2 regions of the Paenibacillus sp. FSL F4-0125 genome follow, and region 2 is predicted to be linked to the other one. Evidence: riboswitches for the same ligand, from Rfam matches in the RefSeq annotation. Region 2 holds a riboswitch; the other holds the start of a gene.
The links. A riboswitch is a leader RNA that binds a small molecule or an ion and turns the genes downstream of it on or off. The one in region 2 is predicted to bind preQ1.
Positions count from the first base shown of each region.

Region 1: another riboswitch for preQ1. It lies ahead of NST74_RS06200 (queuosine precursor transporter); the one in region 2 lies ahead of queF (preQ(1) synthase).

Region 1 covers NZ_JBBOZJ010000001.1:1,386,120-1,398,607, reverse strand. Annotated here, with positions in the region: gene NST74_RS06225 (SDR family oxidoreductase) at 1-40, opposite strand, end outside; gene NST74_RS06220 (MaoC family dehydratase) at 43-384, opposite strand; gene NST74_RS06215 (FAS1-like dehydratase domain-containing protein) at 359-760, opposite strand; gene NST74_RS06210 (thiolase family protein) at 757-1,908, opposite strand; gene NST74_RS06205 (AMP-binding protein) at 1,905-3,386, opposite strand; gene NST74_RS06200 (queuosine precursor transporter) at 3,655-4,368, opposite strand; PreQ1 riboswitch class I at 4,379-4,424, opposite strand; gene NST74_RS06195 (methyl-accepting chemotaxis protein) at 4,780-6,468, shown strand; gene NST74_RS06190 (YnfA family protein) at 6,870-7,196, opposite strand; gene cobS (adenosylcobinamide-GDP ribazoletransferase) at 7,303-8,118, opposite strand; gene cobU (bifunctional adenosylcobinamide kinase/adenosylcobinamide-phosphate guanylyltransferase) at 8,115-8,663, opposite strand; gene cobT (nicotinate-nucleotide--dimethylbenzimidazole phosphoribosyltransferase) at 8,660-9,721, opposite strand; gene NST74_RS06170 (aminotransferase class I/II-fold pyridoxal phosphate-dependent enzyme) at 9,814-10,977, opposite strand; gene NST74_RS06165 (D-alanine--D-alanine ligase) at 10,970-11,902, opposite strand; gene pdxR (MocR-like pyridoxine biosynthesis transcription factor PdxR) at 11,922-12,488, opposite strand, start outside.
Region 2 covers NZ_JBBOZJ010000001.1:3,600,580-3,613,067, forward strand. Annotated here, with positions in the region: gene NST74_RS15855 (ABC transporter permease) at 1-735, opposite strand, end outside; gene NST74_RS15860 (sugar ABC transporter ATP-binding protein) at 768-2,267, opposite strand; gene NST74_RS15865 (class I SAM-dependent methyltransferase) at 2,503-3,348, opposite strand; gene NST74_RS15870 (DMT family transporter) at 3,381-4,295, opposite strand; gene NST74_RS15875 (zinc-dependent alcohol dehydrogenase) at 4,437-5,573, opposite strand; gene NST74_RS15880 (VanW family protein) at 5,653-6,471, opposite strand; gene NST74_RS15885 (cysteine hydrolase family protein) at 6,472-6,996, opposite strand; gene queE (7-carboxy-7-deazaguanine synthase QueE) at 7,125-7,847, opposite strand; gene NST74_RS15895 (6-pyruvoyl trahydropterin synthase family protein) at 7,840-8,322, opposite strand; gene queC (7-cyano-7-deazaguanine synthase QueC) at 8,322-8,984, opposite strand; gene queF (preQ(1) synthase) at 9,014-9,487, opposite strand; PreQ1 riboswitch class I at 9,650-9,693, opposite strand; gene NST74_RS15910 (ABC transporter permease) at 9,769-10,455, opposite strand; gene NST74_RS15915 (ABC transporter ATP-binding protein) at 10,452-11,300, opposite strand; gene NST74_RS15920 (hypothetical protein) at 11,511-11,846, shown strand; gene murB (UDP-N-acetylmuramate dehydrogenase) at 11,907-12,488, opposite strand, start outside.

The sequences.
Region 1 (12,488 bases), 2.2 Mb from region 2:
TCCCTCTTGTCGCTCCAGTAATTAAGGCTACTTTGTTCATGATTACACCTCTTTCACTGAAAAAGCTCCTGAAGCAATAACATCGCCAGCTTCTGTTGTAAGGATCACTTTCACAGCGCAGTCATCCTCCACAAAATCAAAAATCACGACATTATCTACTTCTACAGGTTGATGAAATTTCAGCTCATACTGAGTGATCCACTGTGCCCGATGCTCAGCGAGATATAAGGATTGAGCTAATCCCATAAGATACATTCCATGTGCAATGGGCCGCTTAAATCCAACCTCAGCTGCAGCATCTTCATCTAGATGAATAGCGGCCAGATCTTGGGAAGCTGCTGCATATTGCCGGATGGCTTCAGCCGTTATGGATTTTTTCATCATGATTATCACCTACCCGAATTAACACCGTTTCTGCAGTAACTATAAGCTCACCTTCACATTTACAAACCAGTGTATGGTTGTAAAAGGTCAGCTTGCCCTGCCGGCCTTCCTTTTGCATTTTGCTCGTTAAAGCTAATTCACAATCTAACGTCATTCCCGCTGTAATCGGAACTTGATATGAAAATTTCTGAGTGCCGTGAAGCAAAGGCTCTCCCTTATTAAGCCAAGGAATATCGAAGGCCTCCCAAAAAATAATAGGCATCGTAGAAGGAGCAATCAGATGACCGTTAGTTGTCTGCACGGGCGCCTCAATACTCTGTGCATAGTCCGAAATCCACTCAGCTGACACATGAATCTGATGATAAATGCTGTTCATTCTACCGCCTCCACAAGCGTTGCCAGCCCCATCCCACCGCCGATGCCCAAAGTGGCAAGTCCCCTTTTATAAGGAGTACGCTGCATTTCAGCAAATAACCTCGTCATTAAAATGGCTCCGGACGCCCCGTATGGATGACCGATAGCTAATGCGCCTCCTCCATGATTGACCTTTTCCTGTGGAATCTGAAGCTCGTTCAGTGAGGCTAGAACTTGCGAAGCAAAGGCTTCATTAAACTCTATAATATCTAAATCAGTTATGGTCAGCTGTTGACGATGTAACACCTTGTGTACAGCTGGAACTGGCCCCATACCTAAGTAGTTCGGATCTACACCTGCCGCTTGCGCATCCACGACACGCAGGATAGGCTTAAGCTTGAGTTGCCGACATTTCTCAAGGGACATCATTAATAGAAGCGCCGCACCATCATTAATAGGACAAGCATTTCCAGCAGTGACAGTACCCTTTTCTTCAAAAATTGGCGGTAGCTTTCGCAGCTTATCCAAGCTCGTATTGACCCTAGGACATTCGTCGGTATGCACCCACTCTCCCTCAACCAGAAGAGGTACAATCTCCTGCTGAAACCGGCCACTTTGCTGAGCATGAACGGCCTTCTGATGGCTTTTTAAGGCATATTGATCCTGCTCTTCTCGCGAAATCCCGTACTTCCGCGCTACATTTTCCGCAGCAATCCCCATATCCGGATCACCGTAAGCGCTAGGCGTAAAATGAGCACGGGTATATAGCTGTGGAATACCCATCAAGGTCTGTGGCTTAGCCATCTTCCAGGGAGCACGGCTCGTGCTTTCAACGCCGCCTGCGAAATAAATCTCACCAGCACCGCTTTGAATAAGCCTAGCTGCAATATTAATCGCCTCTAGCCCAGAACCGCACTGCCGATCCACAGTGACACCCGGAACCGAAACAGGCAATCCCGCTTCGAGCGCTGCTACACGGGCAATATTCCCACCCGGACCGACCACATTTCCAATAATGACATCATCGATCATATCTACAGGCAGGTTTGTCTCTGCCACAATATGCTGAATAAGCGGCGCCAGTAATGCTTCCGGCTCCAATGTACTTAATAAGCCGCCCATCCTACCAATCGGTGTGCGTTTTGCCATGACAATCACTGCTTCGATCATACCATCGCTCTTTTCACATAGTCTTTCATCGCTTGCCGGGCAATTTTTCCGCTGCTAGTATAGATAAACTCCTCTACTGTCAGCAGCTGCTTCGGCGCTTTGTAGCTTGCTAAATACTGGCGACAATAATTCTTTATTTCGTCTATAGATAAGTGTTTTTCGCCGTTCCATTTCACGAGGACTGCCAACTGTTCTCCCCAGTATTCATCAGGGACGCCAAGCACCATTACTTCTTGAATTTCCGGAAGATGCTCCAGCACTCGCTCTATTTCCTCTGGATAAATGTTCAACCCACCGGATATGATTCTATTCTTCAAGCGACCTGCCAGATATAAATAACCAGCTTCATCCTGATAAACATAATCTTCTAAAATAAGCCATCCGTCTCGAAAAGCTGCTTCTGTCTCGTTCGGCAATTGATGGTAGCCTAGAAATATCATATCACTACGCACATATAACTGCCCAATCTCTCCCGTAGGGACTTCACGGAACTCTTCATCACGAATGGAAATTTGCACTCCGGGATAGGGCTTGCCTACAGAGTTCGGATTATGCTCCTCCAGAACATCCAAATAACTAATATAGCTCGCTTCTGAGGAACCATAGGATTCATAGAGACGCGCTCCACCGAACACTTCCATGCCCTTTTTTTTGGACAGCCAAGGCCACTTTGCACCTGAGCTAATAATCGCATCAATCTGCGTCTGCCCAGGAACAGCCTGCTGCATCATGGATTCGAGCATTGTCGGTACAACGAACAGCACCACACCCGGAATCTGCTTGCACAGTTCTAACACATGCGTGGCGCTAAATTTTTGGGTAATATGAAAGTTTGCTCCGCCATATAGACTCTGCATGACAGCGAATAAGGACAGCGAATGTACAAAAGGACCTGGCGCTAAAACATTTTTTATACAATCCAATTTAAAGGCATCATTTGATACCTCAAAGCTTTTTAACCATGATAAATGGGTACGCATATATCCTTTTGGCAATCCGGTTGTACCTGAAGTAAAGCCGATAAATAATAACTCGTTCGTCTCATCCAACTCAGCCTCTGGTTTCAGCGCATCCAGCCACTGATCATAGGAACCTGTTCGTTCATTTGAAAAAGTCAGCCTTGGGATGGCTTCGTTCATAAATACCAGATGCTTTGCAGCTTCCGGCTCAGCAAAAATCATCGACGGCTGGCACTGCTCTATAATCATCTTCAGCTCATTTGCGCTCCACTTGGGATCTAAAGGAATCGGAACACAACCCGCATAAATAGCCCCTAAGAAAACTTCAATAAATTCAATACGATTCGTAGATAAAATAGCGATTTTGTCTTGCTTCAAGCCCTTTTGCTGTAGACCATTCGCGATTCTCTGCATCACTTGTACTAATGTTGCATAGGTATGCGTCGCTTGGGCCTGTGTTAAGGCAATGCTGTCGGGCTGCTGTACTGCATGGCGTAGTATAGGCACTACTAGATTCATCCTTCATCACACCTGTTCGTAATTTCTATGACTACCGAATATGTACACTCTCTTCGATCGGACTGATAGCACTTAATTGAAGAGCAATAACGGCAGCTTTAACCTCCGAATTACAAGGGATACTATTAGAATTGCTACGATAGCTTATTTTAGCTTTATATTAATTTTATGTACACATTTTTCATGTAACAATTAAGCCTTCTAATGACTGGAAAAAATCAAACAGCACGCATCGATTATAATCGGTACGCGCTGGCTGTAGTGTTGTTTATTCCTTCTTTTGAACAGATGAAGGTATTCCATCTTCAGCAAAAGTAAAAGTTCGGGCGATATATAAGATAGGTGTGCTTACTGCGGTTAGTAAGAATTTTGCTAGGTACGTTGTAAGCAAAATTTCAAGCCACACACTCCAGTTATACAACCCAGCAAATGCAATGGTGCAGAAGATTAGTGTATCCACAAAAGAGCTGACCATCGTGCTGCCGTTGGAACGAATCCACAGCTGCCTTGAGGTGCTGTAATATTTGCGAATCCAGGCATATAACCGAACATCTAGGAACTGACTAATGAAGTAAGCAGTAAGACTACCCAGAGCTAGTCGAGGCATCAGCCCAAAGATCGTCTCTAAAGAAGACTGAGCGATATCGGTCTCTTGCGGCTTAAATACTAGGACCATCTGCATAATGACTGTCGTCATAAGCAAAGTGAAGAAACCAAACCAAACTGCTTTGCGCGCTTCCGCTCTTCCATACTTCTCATTAAGCAAATCGCTGGTCATATACAAAGTGACATACATCGTATTTCCGAGTGTCATCACAATATCAAATGGCATAGCAATCGTCTTAGCTACCTGAATGTTAGCAATTACAGTAGCGATACCTACCCAGGCATACATTCCATTTTTGCCGAACAGGCGGTAACAGAGTAGAAAAAAGGCAAAATTGACAATAACAAATAAAACTCCCCACAACAAATTGAACATATTACTTAAATTCCTCCTAGTTTTGTTTACGCGGGATGGTTACGAACCGCGGCTTACCTTATGTTTGGAACAAAACATTAATACTCTATCACACTGTCATCAAACAATCCATAAAAATAAACAATTTATGAATTGGGTATTTATACCCATTTTTATTAAATAAAAATAAAAGTGTCAGTAATAATTCATCTTTTTCAGAAAAATATGCTCTATAAACTAAAATTTTCACTATTCATCCAGAGGTTAATTCTATAGAATAGTATCAAACACTTCATTCCCGATCCATTTAGTTGATATATTACATAACTATGGAATATATTGCAGGTTGCCAGACACTAGCACTCGGTAGGGAGATAGGATGTATTCCAATAAGAAATGGAGCTTCGCTGTCCATAAAAAGGGGAGAACAATATGTTTCGTTTTAAGCAGTCGATCAGTCGCCGATTCACGCGTTTATTGTTTGTAGTTCTATTACTCACGTCTCTTTTGTTAAGTACCAGCTTCTACTTTATATCTACCAGTATTTTCAACAGCTATGTCATGCCACAAATCAATCAAATTCTAACTGCAGCTGCTCAGGACGTATATAAGAATATAAACACCATGCATGCTCAGCAAGCACTAAAGAAGAACGAACAAGCAGCCACCAATCTTGAATTCTATTTTCAGGATAAGAAGAAGCAGCATGGGGTTGAAACTATTTTTCTAGTCAACCTTAAAGGCAAGGAAGCCGAGGTTCTGACCGTAGATCATGATGGAAAATTAAAGCGGGATGAAATTGTTAAGGTATCTTCTGCAATGCAGCAAGCTCTTAAAGGAAAGAGCGGACTAAGCGATACATACAGAGACGCTCATGGTGTACATAAGTCAGCTTATATCGGAATTCCCGGAAGTACGATGGTTATCGGAATCAGCAGTGATGTAAGCTTTATTCAAGAAAAAACAAACAGCATTCTGTGGACCAGTGCCGGGATCACTCTGCTAACGCTAATCATAGGTTCAACCGGTGCCTGGTTTATGAGCATGCGGATAACTCGTCCCATCTCTAAGCTTGCAGCTTACAGCGCCCGTCTCGCAGAGGGAGATTTCACAGAGGAATTAACGGTTAATGGCACCGATGAGGTCGCTCAGCTATCCAGAAGCTTCCAAGCGATGACCCTACGCCTAAAAGAAATGATTGGACATGTACTCGTTACCTCAAATACAGTAGTCACCGATTCCAATTCCTTAAGAGAGCGTGTAGACGTCTTAAATGAAATGGCGGACCACTCTAGCTCTTCCGTAGTAGAAATCGGCAAAGGTAGTACGACCATCGCAAGCAGTGCTCTAGATAATTCAAAAGCTATGGAAGAAATCAATTTCGGCATTCAGCATATTGCTTCAGCAGCTACCGAAGTCACAGAGCAGATCAGTGAAGCTTCCGCTGAGGCGAGTGGCGGTAATGAGATTGCTCAAAGTGCTGTTCTGCAAATGCGCCAGGTTGAACGTGCTTCTTTGCAGTCACTGGAGCAATTACAAATTATGAACGAACGTTCAGTAATGATCGGAGAAGTCGTTCATAGTATCACTGAAATTACGAAGCAAATCCAAATGCTGTCACTCAATGCTTCGATCGAAGCAGCGCGTGCAGGTGAACATGGTCGCGGCTTTGCCGTTGTTGCCGGAGAAGTACGCAAGCTTTCCGAACAATCCCGTAATGCGAATGAGCAGATCCGTGATTTCCTACTCGGCCTTCAGGAAGATATGAATCGCTCCGTTACTGAGATGAACCAAGTGAATTCTGAGGTAGCCTCTGGGGTAGGCAAGGTGACAGAAGCGGGCGATGCCTTCAATCACCTCCTGATTCTGATCCAGAGCATCAATCAGAATATTCAATCCGTATCTGCGGCTACGCAGCAAATCTCAGCAAGTACGGAAGAAGTCAGTGCTTCCGTCGAGGAAACCGCACAAATTACTTCAAGATCCCAAGAAAGTGCGGATACATTATCCGAGAACTCAGAGCGCCAGCGTATAGAGCTTGAAGGACATGCAGTAACCGTCCAACATCTCTATGAGCAGGCTAAAAAGCTTCAGGAAGCTGTACAACAATTTAAGATCTAAAGCTCAGGCTCAAATAAAAACAGCCCGTTCACACGAAAGTATTGAACGGGCTGTTTTGTTTTAGCACTATATAGGCCTATGTATGATTTCCAGGGATATAGCTGGCTTGTGCGCTACTCTCGTTTAGCGTTGGCGCTTCGTGCTTCTAGCGGAATCAGATGCAGCTATTTCTAGAAAAACTGCCATTTTGGAGCTTTTTCGGACCTGAGAGACGCTATTGCGTATCAGACCAAATCAAGCCTATTTTGAGTAATTAGCGCCTCTGGAATCCGCTAACTAGTTCACGCTAGGGGAAGTCTAGCAACTCAGTCTGTAGAGCAGAGTAAACCTAAAAGTCTTCAACCCGCTAACTAGCCTTACCTAACGAGTCACCATTCACCGCAAAGGAGACCTTAATAGTACTAATGTCTCGGCGCCCAAAGAATGACCGATACGCCGATCACACAAATAACAGCACCAACCCAGTCATATACATCGGGTGTTTTCTTGTCTACTAGCCAGCCCCATAACACAGCGAGCACGATAAACACCCCGCCGTAAGCTGCATATACTCTTCCGAAGGATGGGAACTTCTGCAACGTAGGAATAATGCCATAGCTTATCAGAATCAAAGAACCTACCAAACCGTACCAGAGAGGTCTTGATTCTCTTAGCCATAACCATACTAAGTATCCGCCTCCAATCTCAGCAAGGCCGGCAATTACAAATAGCAGAATGGCAGCAACCATGTCATCCCTCTTTCCTATGGAACTCATAAAAATCTAAATGAATCGCAGAAGATGATGAAACCAGATTGAGCAAGCTGACTACTACAGCATCACCTGCTGGAGCCATTTACATAAAGTTGTGCTGGAGTAGCACTAATACTAGTAGCAGCACAACCTCTAGCAGCTCGTTCAGCGCACCGTACACATCGCCGGTGAGCCCGCCGAGCCGGCTGCTGATCCGCCGCGCAGCCACAGTGCCGCTGGCCCAGGCTGCAGCCGGCAGCAGTAACGCTGCCGCCAGATGCAGCGGCCACGCGCCTAAGCCCGCGCCGAGCGCCAGGGGCGCAGCGGCTGCGGCTAGCGAGAGCAGCGCGGCTATCGCCAGCGCGCGCCGCTCCTGCGAGGGAGCAAGGCCGGCGAAGCTCGCGGCCAGCCCCTCGTTCCCGCGGGCAATGGGATAATGCACCATTGCCCGCACCATGTACCAGCGGCTCCAGATCGCTGGCAGCAAGAGCAGTGGCAGCTCGTAATAGGCGTAGCCTTCGATTAATGCTGCCACTAAAGAGGCTTTTAACAGCAAGAGCAGCACACAGGCGAGCACACCCATCGCACCCACACGGCTGTCCTTCATAATCTCCAGTATTCGTTCCCTCGGTCGGTAGCTAAGCAGACCATCCGCGCTGTCCATCCAACCATCGAGATGCAGGCCGCCTGTAAGTCCTACCCATAAAATGAGGGTAATAACAGCGGCTGGCCAAGCCGGTAACATCCAGCCGGTTAAAGCTGCTCCAGCAGCTACGCACAGTCCTATAGCTGCACCCACCACGGGATAAAACAGCACACTTCGGCGCAGCAGCTCAGGAGAAAATCCGGGATCACTTTTTACAGGAAACCGGGACAAAAACTGAAAGGCAGCCGCGGCAGCATCCCTGCGTTCCCTCATAAACGATACTCCCTGCTCTTAAGCTCAATTGGAATGCCAGCAGTCACTAGAAAGACCTGCTCACATTGCCTAGCGAGTAACGCGTTCATGCGTCCTGCCAAATCACGGTACAATCGACCAAGCGCATACTCTGGAACAATACCGTCCCCTACTTCATTAGTGACCAAAATGAGGTTTCCTTGAAATGTGCGCACACTGTCTTCAAGTCTTATAATCTCGCTCTCAATCAGTTCTTGTCTATCCGTAAATCCTTCCATGGCAAGCAGTACATTCGATAACCACAACGTTAGACAATCTACAAGGACCGCCTTCTCACCAGATAATCGCTTAAGAAGATCTGGTAAATCATAGGGCTCCTCTAACGTCTCCCAAGCATACCCACTTTGCGAGCGCTGATGCTGATGCAGTGCAATCCGTTCCTTCATTTCATCATCAAACGCTTGTCCGGTTGCTACATAGAAGGCCTGATCTGTCAGTGACGACATCAGTTTTTCTGCGAAACCACTCTTCCCGCTACGTGCGCCACCCGTTACAAGAATACTCATTGTTTCCCAGCTCCAGAGATACCTGCACTTTCAAAGGTGGCCATCTCGCTCAAAATACGGCATATCGCCTCTATTAAATGAAGAGACAATACGCCTCCAGTTCCTTCACCCAAACGAAGGCCAAGGTTAAACAACGGTTCAAGCCCAAGCTGCTCCAGCATCAGCTTATGTCCCCGTTCACCTGATACATGGGAGCCTATCATATAGGCAATGGATTCTGGCGCAAGGGCCTTCGCGACAAGAGCTGCCGCACCCGAAATAAAACCGTCCAGAATCACAGGGATCCTAGCAGCGGCTGCTCCAAGAATCAGACCGGTCAAACCGGCGATTTCCAGTCCCCCTACTTTGGACAAAACATCCAGCGGATCTGCCGGATTCGGCTGATTCACCTTTAGAGCACGTTCCACAACTGCAATTTTATGTAGTAAACGTTCATCATCAATTCCCGTTCCTCTTCCGACGGCTACTTCAGGCGCTATTCCTTTTAGAGCACACAGAATAGCTGCACTAGCCGTTGTATTTCCTATGCCCATTTCACCCGTAATAAAAATCTCCGTCCCGTTATCAATCGCTTCTTGTGCGATTTTTATGCCTACAAGCACAGCACCCATCGCTTCCTCACGACTCATCGCAGGTCCCGCAGCCATATTATCCGTTCCCCGGCGTACCTTACGATCAATCAGATCCTCATGACTAAGATCGCCGTTAACACCGATATCTACGAACTTTACCTCTGCCCCGGCTTGGCGTGCCAGTACATTCACAGCCGCTCCTCCGCTAAGAAAATTATAGGCCATTTGCATTGTGACTTCCTGCGGAAAGGCGCTAACTCCCTCGCAGCATACACCGTGATCGGCAGCCATCACAACAACCGTCCGTTTGGTGAAGCTAGGCTGCTCCGTACCCGAAATTCCAGCGAGCTTAACAGCCAGCGTCTCCAATTGTCCCAAACTGCCCGGCGGTTTAGTTAGAATATTCAGGCGGTGCTCCGCCTTTAGGAAAGACTGTTCATCAGCTGGTGTGATTCGTTTAATTACTTCTTGAATCGTTGAAATCATATTTTAACCTCCAATTAAAGATATCCGTATCACCTATTCTATCTTATCTACACAGAAAAGCCCCCATCTATGATAGATGGGGACCGCTAGAATTACAACTTCACTTTCATAAATCCTTCGATTCTCTCCAAAGCTTCCGTCAATTTTTGTAGAGATGCTGCATAAGAGCAGCGAATATACCCCTCTCCACCGGCTCCAAACACATGCCCCGGAACCGCAGCAACACCAACCTCCTTGAGCAGCTGCAAAGCGAAATCCTCTGATCTCAATCCGGTATTAGCGATGGAAGGAAAGGCATAAAATGCACCCTCCGGCTCATGGCAAGGTAAACCAATGGATCGAAATCCACTAACCAGCAGCTTTCTTCGCTCATCGAAGCATCGTTTCATGTGTTCCTTATGTTCCATACCATTACGCAGTGATTCAATGGCAGCGATTTGACCTAGTACCGGTGCACACATTGCAGTGTACTGATGGATTTTAAGCATCGCAGCGATTAATTCCTGATCACCACAGGCATAACCTACTCGCCAGCCAGTCATCGCAAAAGCTTTGGAGAAGCCGCTAATGACAATGGTTCGTTCCATCATCCCTGGAAGAGAGGCAATGCTGACATGTTGACTGTCATAGGTAAGCTCGGCATAAATTTCATCTGAAATGACAAGTAGGTTATTTTCTTTTACAATCTGAGCAATCGGCAACCAGTCTTCGTAAGACATTACTGTTCCTGTAGGATTACTCGGAAAATTTACCATAAGAATCTTGGAACGCGGGGTAATTACCCTCCGCAACGCTTCAGCAGTAAGCTTAAAGCCCTGCTCGGCCGAAGATTCAACCTCTACCGTAACCCCCCCATTCAAATGGGTAATCGGCGAATACGCGATGTAGCTTGGAGAAGGAACGATAATCTCATCCCCGGGTGTGATAAAGGCCCGCAGAGCCAAATCTACAGCTTCACTGCTTCCCACCGTAACCATAATCTCATTAGTTGGCTCATAGCGGAGATTGAAGCTTGTGTGCAGATAAGAGGCAATCTCTTCTCTAAGCTCCAATAAGCCGGAATTTGGCGTATACCTCGTTTCCCCATTATTTAAGGCACGAATGCAGGCAGCTCTTACATGCTCCGGTGTTACAAAATCTGGTTCGCCTACACCAAGCGATATAATATCCTGATTCCCTGTACTTAGGTCAAAAAAAGCCCGAATTCCCGAGGGAGCAATCTCTCGCACACGTGGAGCAACCCATTCATTATGCATGGCTGTACACCTCTTCTTTTGGACTCTTTTCCGCCAGGGAAAGGGAGACAATTGCGTCCAGCAGTCCGCTGAAGGAGTAGCCTGCCGCTTGCGCGCTTTTTGGTAAAAGACTCGCCTTCGTCATGCCCGGTAACGTGTTCACCTCCAGCACATACGGAATACCATCCTTGATGAGCATATCTACTCGTGCATACACACTGCATTTTAATGCTTTGTAGCAAGTTAAGGCTGCATCACGCACTCGCTCATACACCTCGGCCGGTAGTTCGATGACCCGTTCGTCTGCCCCGCCATCTTCGTACTTAGCGCTGTAATCGAACCACTCCGCATGTGCTGAGGTGATCCCTAAAACGGGCAACATCTCACCATTTAGAATGGAGCAAGTGATTTCCTGGCCTTGAATGTAGCTCTCGATCAGAATCGATTGATCACAGGCAAAAGCCTTCTGTACTGCGCTCAATAATTCTTCGCTACTGCTGACCTTTTCCATTCCAATACTCGAACCGCCTGAACACGGCTTCACCATAACAGGATATCCAATACGATCTACCGCTTCTTGAGAATAATCCTTCATACTATCCCAGCACAGCCAATCTGCCGTATTGACGCCTGAGCAGCGCATAAGCTTTTTAGAAAGATCTTTATCCATGCAAATGCTGCTAGACAAAACCCCACTGCCTGTATAAGGAATCCCCATCGTCTCCAGCGTCCCCTGAACCGTACCGTCCTCACCGTAAGCCCCGTGGAGCGCAAGCAGCGCGATATCAATTCCTTTTGCCTGCTCAATTAGCTCTTCACGTTTGGTGATCACTATTGGAGTAACTTCATATTTATTTGGATCCAGATTCTTCAAAATCTCTCTCCCGCTATTCATGGATACCTCAAACTCTGAGGACACCCCGCCCATAATTACGCCTACCTTCATCTTCATCTCAAGCACCTCTTTATCCCATTAGTTGTCGTGCTGTTCTACCAATAATCTCGATTCCCTTGCGGATATCCTCATCCGTCACTCTGGAGAAACCGATCCGTATTGTATTTTGACCCTTACCGTCTGTGAAGAATATATCTCCTGCTGTAAAAATAACCCCTTGCTCATGACAGGCTGCCAGCAGCGTCCTAGTATTAAAGCCCTCCGCGAAGGTTACAAAAAGATGCAATCCCCCGTCGCCTGATAACGACGTATACGGAATAAACTCCTTACAGCATTGCAGGGTTAGTTCATATTTCCGTTTGTATTCTGCTCTGGCTTTTTTCAAATACTTCTCTAAATGTCCGCCCAATAAGTATTGATACAAAATGGATTGGTCCAGCGTCGAGGTATGAATGGTACGTGCGCGTTTGACGCTTTCGAGAGAATAGATTAACTCCTGATCTGCCAGCACCCAGCCTACCCGTAGTCCCGGAAATAATACTTTTGAGAAGCTACCTAGATAGATCACGCTGTTGCCGCTACCTGCTGCTGCGATCAGTGGAGCCACATGTGAGCCCGAATATCGTAATTCCTCGTT
Region 2 (12,488 bases):
TGCCATCAAGATACCAGCAATTCCGCTGAAAATTCCTGTGATAGTATAGATAACAATCTTCCATTTGACCGTATTCACACCTGATAGGCGAGTTGCTTCTTCATTGCTGCCAAGAGCGAAGTTATAGCGTCCAATAATCGTCTTCGACAAAATGATACTTGCGATAACCCCCAGCAATAGGAAGATAATGATGGTATTCGGAATGCCTGGGATCATCTTCCCCATTGCAATCTTGGCAAAAATCGGATCATCATTGAAATAAATCGGCTTGGCACCCGTTATAACAAGTGATAATCCTTTAGTGACCATCATGATTGCTAGAGTGGCGATGAATGGTGGAATATTCATCTTCGCCACCATTAAGCCACTTATAAAGCCGCATAGTGCACCAGCTAGAATCCCGCCTACAATTCCGAGCGGAACGGGTAGACCCCAGAATGTAATGATGACACCAACCATCACAGAGGAGAAGGTCATCACAGTACCCAAAGCAAGGTCGATTCCACCCGTAATAATTACAAAGGTTGCTCCTAGTGCTAATACACCAATTACAGCTGTAGAGACGAGGATCCCGACTAAATTAGAAAATTGAAAAAAGTTACTTGATGCTATTGAAAATACGATGACCAGTATGATCAAACTTGCGAATGCTAACAATTTTTGTTTAAACCCTGATTGCGCCCCGGCTTGCTTAGAGCCAATAGACTGACTAATCCCTTTATCTGCGATCTTCATGACCTTGACACCTCCGATAAACTCTTGAACGATTATGAACGCATCGTCGCATATTTCATTATCGCTTCTTGCGATGCTTCTTCTGCGAGTAGTTCACCAGTTATACGTCCTTCACACATAACAATAATGCGATGGCTCATTCTTAGAATTTCTGGTAGATCTGAAGAGACTATAATGATCGCCTTTCCCTCACTCGCTAGCTGATCAAGCAGCTTATAGATCTCACTTTTCGCTCCTACATCAATACCACGTGTTGGTTCGTCGAAGATCAACACATCGCAATCTCTCGTTAACCATTTCCCGATAACTACTTTTTGCTGATTGCCACCGGATAAGAATTTGACTTTTTGACTTACACTTGGAGTCTTAGTTGCTAGTGCTTCCGCATGCTGCTCCGCGGACTTTCGCATCTCCCGTTCTCTCATCCATCCGAATACATTACGGAATTTATAGAAGGAAGCAATTGCATTATTCATGCTAATGTCCATATCTACAAGCAATCCGTATCGTTTGCGATCTTCAGATAAATAACCGATGCCATGCTGCACCGCTTGATGAGGCTGTCTTATACGAACCGTATTTCCATGTAGCTTAATCTCACCCTTATCGATAGGATCAGCCCCAAATACGGCACGAACAACCTCAGTACGTCCAGCGCCCATTAACCCAGCGAAGCCCAGAATCTCACCTTTATTCAGATGAAAGCTAATATCTTTTAACAACTGTCCACTGGATAGATTTCTAACCTCTAATACGACTTGCTGTGTCTGCAACGAAACCGTTGGCTTCGACGTTTGATACAGTTCACGGCCAACCATCATGCTGATAATTTGATCAATCGATACCGAATCCGTCCGAATGGTATCCACATAACAACCATCCCGCATGACTGTAATGCGGTCTGTGATCCGTTTCAACTCATCCATGCGGTGAGAAATGTATATAATCCCTACACCTTCTAATCGTAATTTCTCGATCATCCGAAACAATTCGTTAATTTCCGTATCTGTCAGGGCTGCAGTTGGTTCATCCATGATCAGTACCTCCGCATTGAAGGACAAGGCTTTGGCGATTTCCACCATTTGCTGATTAGCGACCGTCAGGTCTGAGACCAAGCTCTTCGGATCCAGCTTTAGATTCATTTGATTAAACAATTCCTGCACTTTACGATTTAACTCCAGATCATCAACGAACCATTTCAGTGCCTTCCGCGGCTCACGGCCAATAAATATATTTTGGGCCACTGTAAGATGCGGCATTAGATTCAGTTCCTGATGAATAATACTGATCCCGAGTTCCTGTGCAGCGCGTGTATTGACAATCTCCACCTCAGATCCCTTGTACCACATCTGACCCGCATCCTTGGAATACACCCCTGTTGCAATCTTCATCAGGGTAGACTTCCCTGCTCCATTTTCACCAACTAAGGCATGAACTTCCCCATGCTTCAGCTCAAATTGACATTGATTCAATGCATGAACACCTGGGAAAAATTTATCAATCCCCGTCATTCGTAGTAATACTTCGTCCATTTCATAACCACCTCAAATCCTTTATGAATGCTTTTCCGTAAAGAAACCGCTTTCAAATATTGAATGTAAAATTATTGTATTACCTATACGTTTCCAATGTAATGGAATATTCTCCGTAAAAAAGTTTAAAAATTTATGTTTTAAACATGAAAAAACGACTGCGCCGTCCTCTCAGGGACGATGCAGCCGTTTCTACGAGAAAAATAAGGTTATTGTAACGTGTAAACACATACTCTTACAGGTTCTGACCATTACCAGCCACCAAGGTGAATGTCTTTGGTATTCCTTTATCATAAACATCAGAGGATAGATTGGGTTCTTCGATCAATTGGCGGATCACAAGCCCGGAACTGGCAGCAGCTGTTACAATTTCTCCAAGCGTCCAGCGACGCCAATATACCACGCTATGCTCCTGTTCGCCTGCTGGTTTGCTTGTTGAAGGCAAATACTTAGAGTATGAGACTCTTTTTTCTTCCAATGTCGTATCGAAGTAGTCACCGCTGACTTTGTGTTTGCGAACCTTCGCTGTAGAACCCTTCGAGGATATAAGCTTAGTCGTCACAGGATGGAAATCGCGCAGAACAAAAATCCCACCAGGAGAAAGTAAATGGCGGACGGTTTCCATAAACAGAGCAAGGTCGGTAAAGTAATGAACAATCCCTAACTCCGCAAATACGATATCATATGAACCATCCAGTACGTGATCTGGAAGCTTCAGAACATCCGATACGATATAGTTAAGCTGAACACCCGCTTCTTGTGCGAGATCAGCAGCATAACGCGCATTAGCCTCCGAGAAGTCGGCAACAGTTACGTCCGCCCCGAGTAATGACAGAGCGACTGCCTTCATTCCGTTTGATCCCATGAGATTCATCATCTTTTTACCCTGTACATCTCCAAAATAAGAAGAGAGCGGGTACAGCTTTGCACTTGGTTCCTTGATTAACTTGGCCGCTGCCTCTGACGGTGTACCAAATCGAGCAACCCAAGCTGTGTACGTGTCTTCGTTCCATAGTTCCTCACTTGTTGGCGAAGTGCCTTTTCCAGGATGCAGTTCTAAATTTTGATCTTGTTCTTCCATACCTTGCGACCCCTTTATGATTAAAATATCTGTTATGAAGCATTCTGAATGGCATCTGCCACCTGAATTGTTTTCTTTCTTCCAGCGTACAAATATACGCCCAGTCCAAACATAACCAAAAGTCCACCTGCCCATTGAAGCGCAGTTAATTGTTCACCCAAGAGCAGATACGCAAGGATACTTGCCCCCACTGGTTCTCCTAAGATGTTCATAGATACCGTAGTTGCGGATACATACTGAAGCAGCCAATTAAATAAAATATGCCCGAACACCGTTGGAACCACTGCTAGCAAAACGAAGATTCCCCACTCATTCGCAGGATAATTAAAAAATGAAATCCCCATGAACAGATTGTATATGGCAAACACACCAGCCGCTGATAAGAAGACTATCAAGCTATACAGGTATGAGGGCATGCGCACTACAAGCTTTTGACCGATAAGCATATGCACAGCGACCGCTACTGTTCCACCAACCGATAACAAATCACCTTTAAGATTATCTGCAGAGATACCAATATCTCCCCAACCGATAAAAACTACTCCGCCAATAGCAATACTCAACCCTAGAATAGCAGACACAGCTGTTTTTTCCTTATACAAAAAATAAACGCCCAGCATAATAAACACGGGCTCCAGCGCCATGATCATTGTTGAACTAGCTACCGAAGTATACTTCAAAGAGCCCATCCAAAGCAAAAAATGTAGCGCTAGCATAGTGCCTGAGAGCACTAGCATGATCCAGTCTTTTTTACGAAGCGCGAACGCTGCTCCGCTGTATGGTCTTGCAAAAGGCAACATCAGCAGCGAGGTGAACAACAGCCGATACATTCCTTGTATAGATGCTGGTGCTGCAGACCACTTGATAAAAATGGCAGAAAAAGAGATGGCCACAATCCCAATCAACATAAAAATTGGAATAGGAAGTGGCGGTGTTTTAAGCTTCACATGGTACGCGTCCTTTCACTATCTTAAGTCACTTATGTTAATTTAACGCAGACCGTGAAAAAATGCATCTATTTTCATCAGATTTCACTAAAAAAAGCATAAGCAATGTCATTTCTGACGAGAGCTCATGCTTCTTAAAGGCTAAGGTTTCAGAACCACCTTGATGCAATCCTCTTTTTTCTCACTAAAAATGTCATAGCCATGCTCCGCTTTGCTGATAGGCAAGCGATGCGTAATGATATCTGTAGGATCAAATTTATTCTCTTTAATCATCTTATAAAGCAAAGGCATATAGTGAATCACTGGAGCCTGTCCCATTTTTAAAGTAATGTTGCGTTCAAATAGATGACCCAGAGGGAACATATTGTAATTAAGCCCATAAACTCCTACAAGCTGAATAGTTCCGAATTTACGTACGATATCCGAGGCCATTCTAAATGCACTGAGTGAGCCTCCCTGTAGCTTCAGAGTGGTTTCCACTTTCTCCAAAGCAGATATTTTGGCATCCAAACCAACACAGTCAATAACTACATCTGCGCCCCCATGTGTTATCTCCTTCAAATGAGCTTCAATATCCTTAATCTCTTCAAAGTTATAAATTTCGACATTATTGGTCAGCTTCGCATGCTGCAGACGGTAGCCAATATGATCAACCGCAATGACTCTTGAGGCGCCTTTGATCCAGGCAAATTTCTGAGTAAGCAGTCCAACAGGCCCGCAGCCGAGAACAATGACTGTATCCCCTGGCTTCACTCCGCCGCTTTCGACTCCCCACCAAGCAGTAGGCACAATATCAGATAAGAAAAGAATTTTCTCATCTTCCATTTCTGCATCCTCAGGAACGACAAAAGGGCCGAAATTACCATAAGGAACCCTCAGTAATTCGGCTTGCCCTCCTGCAAAGCCCCCATAAGTATCGGAATAACCCAGATATCCTCCTGTGTCCTTGGCGTCATTAGCATTGTCGCATTGACTCTCCATCTCATGCTGGCAGAAGTAGCATTGACCACAGGCTACATTAAAGGGAATAATGATCCGGTCGCCTTTCTTGACTTTAGTTACGTCTGGACCGGTCTCCTCAACAATCCCCATGGGCTCATGACCAATAACATAGTCATCATGCATACCTGGAATTTCACCGTTAAAAATGTGCAGATCTGAGCCACAAATCGCTGTAGAAGTAATTCGAACAATAATGTCATCCTTTTTCTCAATCTTCGGATCAGCAACCTCTTTAACTTTCACTTTCTTCTTCCCTTGGTAGGTTAATGCTTTCATGCTGTTAATCCGCTCCTTTGGAAATGGTATAGAGATATAAGGATCACGCCTTCTATGTTATATCCCTAAGCCTAGCCTCTTATCCGTGAAGAAGCGGAGAATACATCATAAGCGCATAATTATCCGTTACAGCTTCATCTCCAACCAGCTCTCCGGTCCGTGTAAATACTTTTCGACTAATCTTGTTACTGCGGATATACCCTCCCCATGGTTCTAAGCTTATCCGATGATCACTTTCGTACACCTCATATTTATAAAGGCACTGCTCATTGCATCTCCATTCCCCATGCAAATGACTGTCATCCAGCCAGAGCTTTAATTGATACGTTTGATTCGTGTTATTCTTCACTTGAAGATCCAAATAATTATAAGAACAGGTAGCCCCGCTTCCAAATGGCTGTGTGCGCTGTTCATCTGGAAATACATCATAGCTGTGCCGATGCCGTTCCGTAACCGTAAGAGGAGTATGCAGTGTCATCCAGTAGATCAGATTAGACAGCTGGCATAGCCCCCCGCCAACTCCAGAATGAAAACCGCCATAATGTAGAACCATACCTTCCAGATAACCTTTTCGCTTACTGGGCTTGCCGATGCTTCTCCAATAGGAAAACGTCTCCCCCGGCCGCACCATGAGTCCATCCAGTTTCGCGATCGCCAGCCGTAAATTTGTTATTTTATTATATTGAAGCACCATATCTACATTCCGAAGACTACGTAATAACGGTGTAGCGTGAGTCATTGCCTCATAAGATAAAATATCACTAGTGCGCTGCTTCGCCATCTTGCCGCGATCAGTACACCATTTCAAGTATCTTTTCCAAATAAAATATCGCTTTCCGGCAAATAGTCTAAGTCGAGAACGCTGAATAGGTTTCATGGCAACCTGTGGGGTATTCATCTAGAACTGAACCTCGCTTTCAGCTCGTAACTGGGCGAATCTACCTCCAATTACCGCATTATGATGCTTAACGATCTCTCTACTACTCAGAACCCCATTATCAAAGGTGCTATGAGCATCTGAAACCAGCACACTTTTATATCCCATGCTATATGCACGTCTTATCGTTGTATCTAGACAGAATTCACTTTGCATCCCACAAATCACCAGATTCGTGATCCCGAGCTTCTGTAGCTCATCTTGCAACACGGTTTGGTGAAAAGCATCCCAAGTAGGCTTCTCCACAATAACTTCGCCTTCCTGCGGTGTGATACGGTGACTGATCTGCCATGTGGGCGTACCTTTTGTGTATTCCTCATCTTCCGTATGTTGAATATAAACAATTGGAGTACCTGCCACCCTAGCCTTATGCTGAAGGGAAATAATTCTCTCCATCACACCCTCTTCATCGTACAGCTTTTGATCAGGATAGGAGAACATAGCTTCTTGAACATCAATGATTAACAGTGCCGTTAAATTTCGCATTAGGTACCTCCTATAACTTTTATGAAAATCATACCAGATTATGGGACATTCTATCTACCTTTTTAAAGACTCAACTCAACAAAAAAAGGGCATCTGCTATGCAGACACCCCTTACATTTCAATCCTTTTTACTTGCCACGCTTATTATGCCAGATTAAAGCATGCAGCTGTGGCAGTACACGCACTCTATTCATTTCAGGGTCTAAGATTACTTTATTAAACAACCATTCCAGCCTTCCCAAAAGTCGAGCAGAAATGTCTCCTTCTTCAGTGACATCATCATTCCCAGGCTGCAGAAAAAGCTGCACATTGGGATATCGCTGGTGAATGTCTTTTGCATAATCAAAGTCCTTATCGTCAAACACAACGACTTTTAGACTGTGTGTGGAACGGCCCAGATTCTCCATCTTATTCATGATGTTATCTAGCATTTCCCAATTCGTTGTCATCCCTGAGCTTGGCGGCTTCGGACTAATGGTCAGCACATCCACGTCATTGAACCATTCCTGCCATTTACTGCCCTGAGTTTCTATTGCAGCTTGTATCCCTCGCTCATGTAGCAGGTTAATAAAAGTGCCCATCCCATCACCAATTAAAGCAGGATTGCCGCCTGAAATCGTAACACAGTCGAAATTATCTCCAGCTATAGCTATAAGTTCATTCATAATCTCATCCGAGGCCATCATTCGAACCTTATCCTTAGCCGTACCATCCCAAGTAAAAGCGGAGTCACACCAGCCACAGCGATAATCGCAGCCATAGGTTCGGACAAACATAGTCTTCACACCAATTACCGCACCTTCACCTTGAATGGTCGGACCGAAGATTTCAATTACAGGAATCTTACTCACAGTCACAGCCTCCATACAAGCGGTAAGATGGTCCATCCTCAGGGATATCTTCAGCGAGCACTTCCGCCCAAGAGGTTGGTGTCTCCCATAGCTTTACAGCGTACAAGGGCAGCCCCGCTTGCTTAAGCTTGTAAGCTATATATGAAGACATATTCTCAACGGTGGTCCGGAAAGACAGCAAAGCTACTTTGGAACCCGTATTCGTTAACGTCTCTAACACAGGTTCATTTCCCATAGCGAGAAAAGCATGATCTAGACGCTCCACAAGGCTTTGTTGCACTGTTGTTTTGATATCGCTGAAATCAATTACAAACCCTTCGTCCGAATGGCCTTCCGCGGTCATAGGTTTGCCCTTAAGCACTACTTCGAGCTTATACGTATGACCGTGCAGGTTACTGCACTTCCCTTTGTGACCCACTAACTGATGCGCCGCGTCGAACGTAAATATTTTGCAGACTGAGACCTCGTTAAGCATTAAGAACGGACCTCCGTTCTTTCCGCCTCATATTGTTCAAGTCCCCGCTGACGTAATAGACATGCTGGACAAGTTCCACAACCTCTGCCAATTATGCCGTTATAACAGGTCAGTGTGTGTTCGCGAACATAATCAAAATAACCCAGTTCATCGGCCATCTTCCACGTTTCTTTTTTATCCAGCCACATCAGCGGAGTGTGTATTGCAAACTCATAGTCCATAGATAAATTCAGCGTAACATTCAATGATTTCACAAAGACATCACGGCAGTCCGGATATCCGCTAAAGTCCGTTTGGCAGACTCCAGTAACAATATGGGAATAACCTAATTGTTTAGCTAATATTGCGGCAAAAGATAAAAATAACAGATTTCGACCGTCCACAAACGTACTAGGAAGCTCATCGCCTTCGCCAGCCACAATATCAATATCCTGCCGTGTTAAAGCATTTGGTGCCAGCTGATTCAGCAGTCCCAAATCAAGAATATGCTGTTTTACATTAAACTTAGCTGCTATTTCTGTAGCAACTTCGATTTCAGCCGCATGACGCTGATTATAGTTGAAGGTAACTACCTGCACTTCCTCAAAATGCTTCAATGCCCAAATCAGGCAAGTGGTGCTATCTTGGCCGCCGCTGAATACAACTAGTGCTTTTTTATTCATCTTAATCTCTCCTTATCAACTTATTGGGATTAGCGGTTGTCCACTTTTTCCGGATAGAGGTCGTGATTGATCAAGCGGTGCTCCGCCATCGCCTCATACTTCGTACCCGGTCTTCCATAGTTGCAATAAGGATCAATAGAAATGCCTCCACGCGGAGTGAATTTGCCCCATACCTCAATGTACCGTGGGTCCATCAGTGAGATCAGATCATTCATAATAATGTTGACACAGTCCTCATGAAAGTCACCATGGTTACGGAAGCTGAATAAATACAGCTTTAATGATTTGGATTCCACCATCTTCTGTTCAGGAATATACGAAATATATAGTGTGGCAAAATCCGGCTGGCCTGTAACAGGACATAAGCTAGTAAACTCAGGGCAGTTGAATTTAACAAAATAATCACGCCCAGGATGCTTATTATCAAATACTTCCAGAATGTCTGGATCATAACCAAACTTGTACTGCGTTCCCTGATTACCAAGCAAAGTGACTTCTTGCATTTCCTCTTTTAATCTTCCTTCTGACACGACAAAAAACCCCTCTCTTTTCCTTCGGCCTTGGCCGGTAATGGAAAGAAGAACGAGATTTCGAAAACTTGGCTCCACTAAGAAGAAACGGAAGCAACGTCCGGGTATGGACAGCATCCGCTTATACGGTTTAATATACTCTTAGTTTTTTATAGAGGGAGTTCGCGAACCTCTCCTGCACAATCCGTGCAGACTTCTTCTTTAAGCATATTGCGTCTTGAACTATACCATGGGTGGCCTGCTCCTGACAAGTTCTACTCTTTCTCGATCTTCCAAATCCAAACTGAAAGCACCGCAATCCATATGAGCAGCAGCAGACTTTCTACAGGTAATATCCCTTCTCCATTAAGAATACTGTTCAAATTCTGGGTGATTTCAATACTCGGCAAAGCTGCAAAGATTGGATAAGTCCATTCTGGAAGAGCCAAGTAAACAGAAGCCACCAAGAAAAAAACAACCATAAAAGCAGAGCTGATGGCCGAGCCATTTTTGGAGGAACTCACCTTTAATCCGATGATAATTCCAACTTGTACAAAGATCATTCCACCCAATAACATATATATCAACGCAGACAATACATCTATGTTCAACCCTTGATTAAGTATATAAACTATCAGCTGTGAAAATAACGAAAAGACAAGAACAGAACCCGCCTTAGCAGTAATGATCTGACCTCTGCTTAACGGTGAGATCAACAGTGCATCATAAGTTTTACTCTCTCGTTCCTCAATTAATCCTGGGCCGGTAATCATGATTCCAACCATTACTTGTGCAAACAATATCCAAGTAGAAAGAAGCATGAAATCTAGACCGCTCTTGTCCACTACAGTGATGATTATTTTAGCCATAAATATAGGCAACACAATTAGAATTACAGTCGCTGGATTACGTAGTATATCCTTACATTCATGCTTAAACAGCTTCCATAACGGATAACTCAACTTAACTCACTTCCCGTCAAGGCAGCAAATACATCTGCCAGAGAAGCCTCTTTACTGTGCATACTTATCATTTGATGATTAGACATTAGCTGATAAATATGATCTTTTGTAGACGCTTCTGCTATCGGCCAGGATTTCATAATCACTTCTCCATCCTGCTGATATTTCACTTCAATTTCTGGTTTACCATACATGGTCTTAAGTCTATGGGGTTCATCAAGTGCCACCAATGCACCAGCGTGCATGATCCCTACTCTATCGCTTAATTCTTCTGCCTCGTGCATATCATGCGTTGTTAAGACAATAGTTGTGCCTTTATCTTGAATACTCTGGATGTGATTACGAATGAGTGAGGCTGAATTTGGATCTAATCCACTCGTAGGCTCATCTAAAAACAACACTTGAGGCTTATGTAATAATGCTCTGGCGATTAGGACACGCTGCTTCCAGCCTTTGGACAAGCTACTTACCTTAGCTTTTTCCTTATCTAACAGTTGAAGAATTTCCATGACTTCATTCACCCGACTGGCTGCTACCCTATACAGGTCAGCGAACAGCTCTAGATTATCTCGGATAGAACAACGCATATACAGATTGGGAAGCTCGAAAACAACGCCAATTTGGGCATGAATTTCTTTTTTATGACGTAAAATATTCATGCCATTAATTAAAATTTCTCCGCTTGTAGACTGAAGAAGACCCGTCATCATTCGCATCGTGGTCGTCTTACCAGCACCATTGGGACCTAGAAACCCAAAGACTTCTCCCTTCTCCACTGCAAAAGTTATTCGATCAACCGCACACCTGTCCTGATAATACTTGGAGACCTCAGTTAGCTGAATCAAATGACACTACCCCCTTTTTCGAATAGTTAATATCTATCCTTATTCTGGTTGTAGAGGATTATCTCTGCTGTTGCTATTCTGTAACATTCGCTATAGCTTAGCACCATCCTTTGTTCATTTTCACTCAGATGTGGCAAAAATATGGATTCAAATCCTACAAAAAGGGTAACTTAAACCTAATAATCTTTGAAGTAAAGGTGGGATCATCTTATGGAACAAAGCATACAGAAATTGATGGACTGGATTAACAGTCATGTAAATGAAACCATTGTTATTGAAAAGAAAGAGCTTCGTGATCTGGATAAAATTCATTTTAATCTGGAGGCCGTTGAGTTCCGGAGTGCGGAGGATGTTATCGATGATTATCTAGGGAGTGCATTAATATTAAAAGGATTTGGCAGTACTTTAAACGCTGATGGTGAGCTAGTATCTCTACCACATTCCACCTATGACTTAGCTATTGACGGGCTTCGTATTGAGGATATAGGTGATCTCAAGGCGGAAATAACTACAGATAGAGCTAAATACACCCTATCAGTGGATTGAACCATAAGTGATAACAGCAAAAGAGCCCACAGTAATCTGCGGGCTCTTACTAATTAGAGGTTATTCTTCTCCAATGATCTCCACTTCAGTTTCCAGCTCCACTCCGAATTTATCCTTCACAGTCGATCTTACATGGTGAATTAACCCGATGTAATCACTGGCAGTTGCATTATCTGCATTTACAATAAATCCTGCGTGTTTCTTGGATACCTCAGCACCACCGATTCTTGTTCCCTGTAAGCCACTCTCTTGAATTAACTGACCCGCAAAACGACCTGGAGGACGTTTAAAGACACTCCCACAGGATGGATACTCAAGCGGCTGCTTCGATTCACGCAGGTAAGTAAGTTCATCCATTTTCGACTTGATGGCTAACGCATCACCAGAAGTCATAGCAAAATTGGCCTCAAGCACGATGTATTCACCGCTTGCGAACACGCTTTTTCTATAACCCCATTGCAGCTCATCCCCTCGCAGAGTCACTAATTGTCCGCTCTTAGTTATAGCCAGCGCGCTATGCAGTACATCTTTAATTTCTCCGCCGTAAGCACCTGCGTTCATGTATAACGCTCCACCAACCGTTCCTGGAATACCGCAGGCGAACTCAAGACCCGTAAGCTCCATTTCCAGCGCATATCTGGA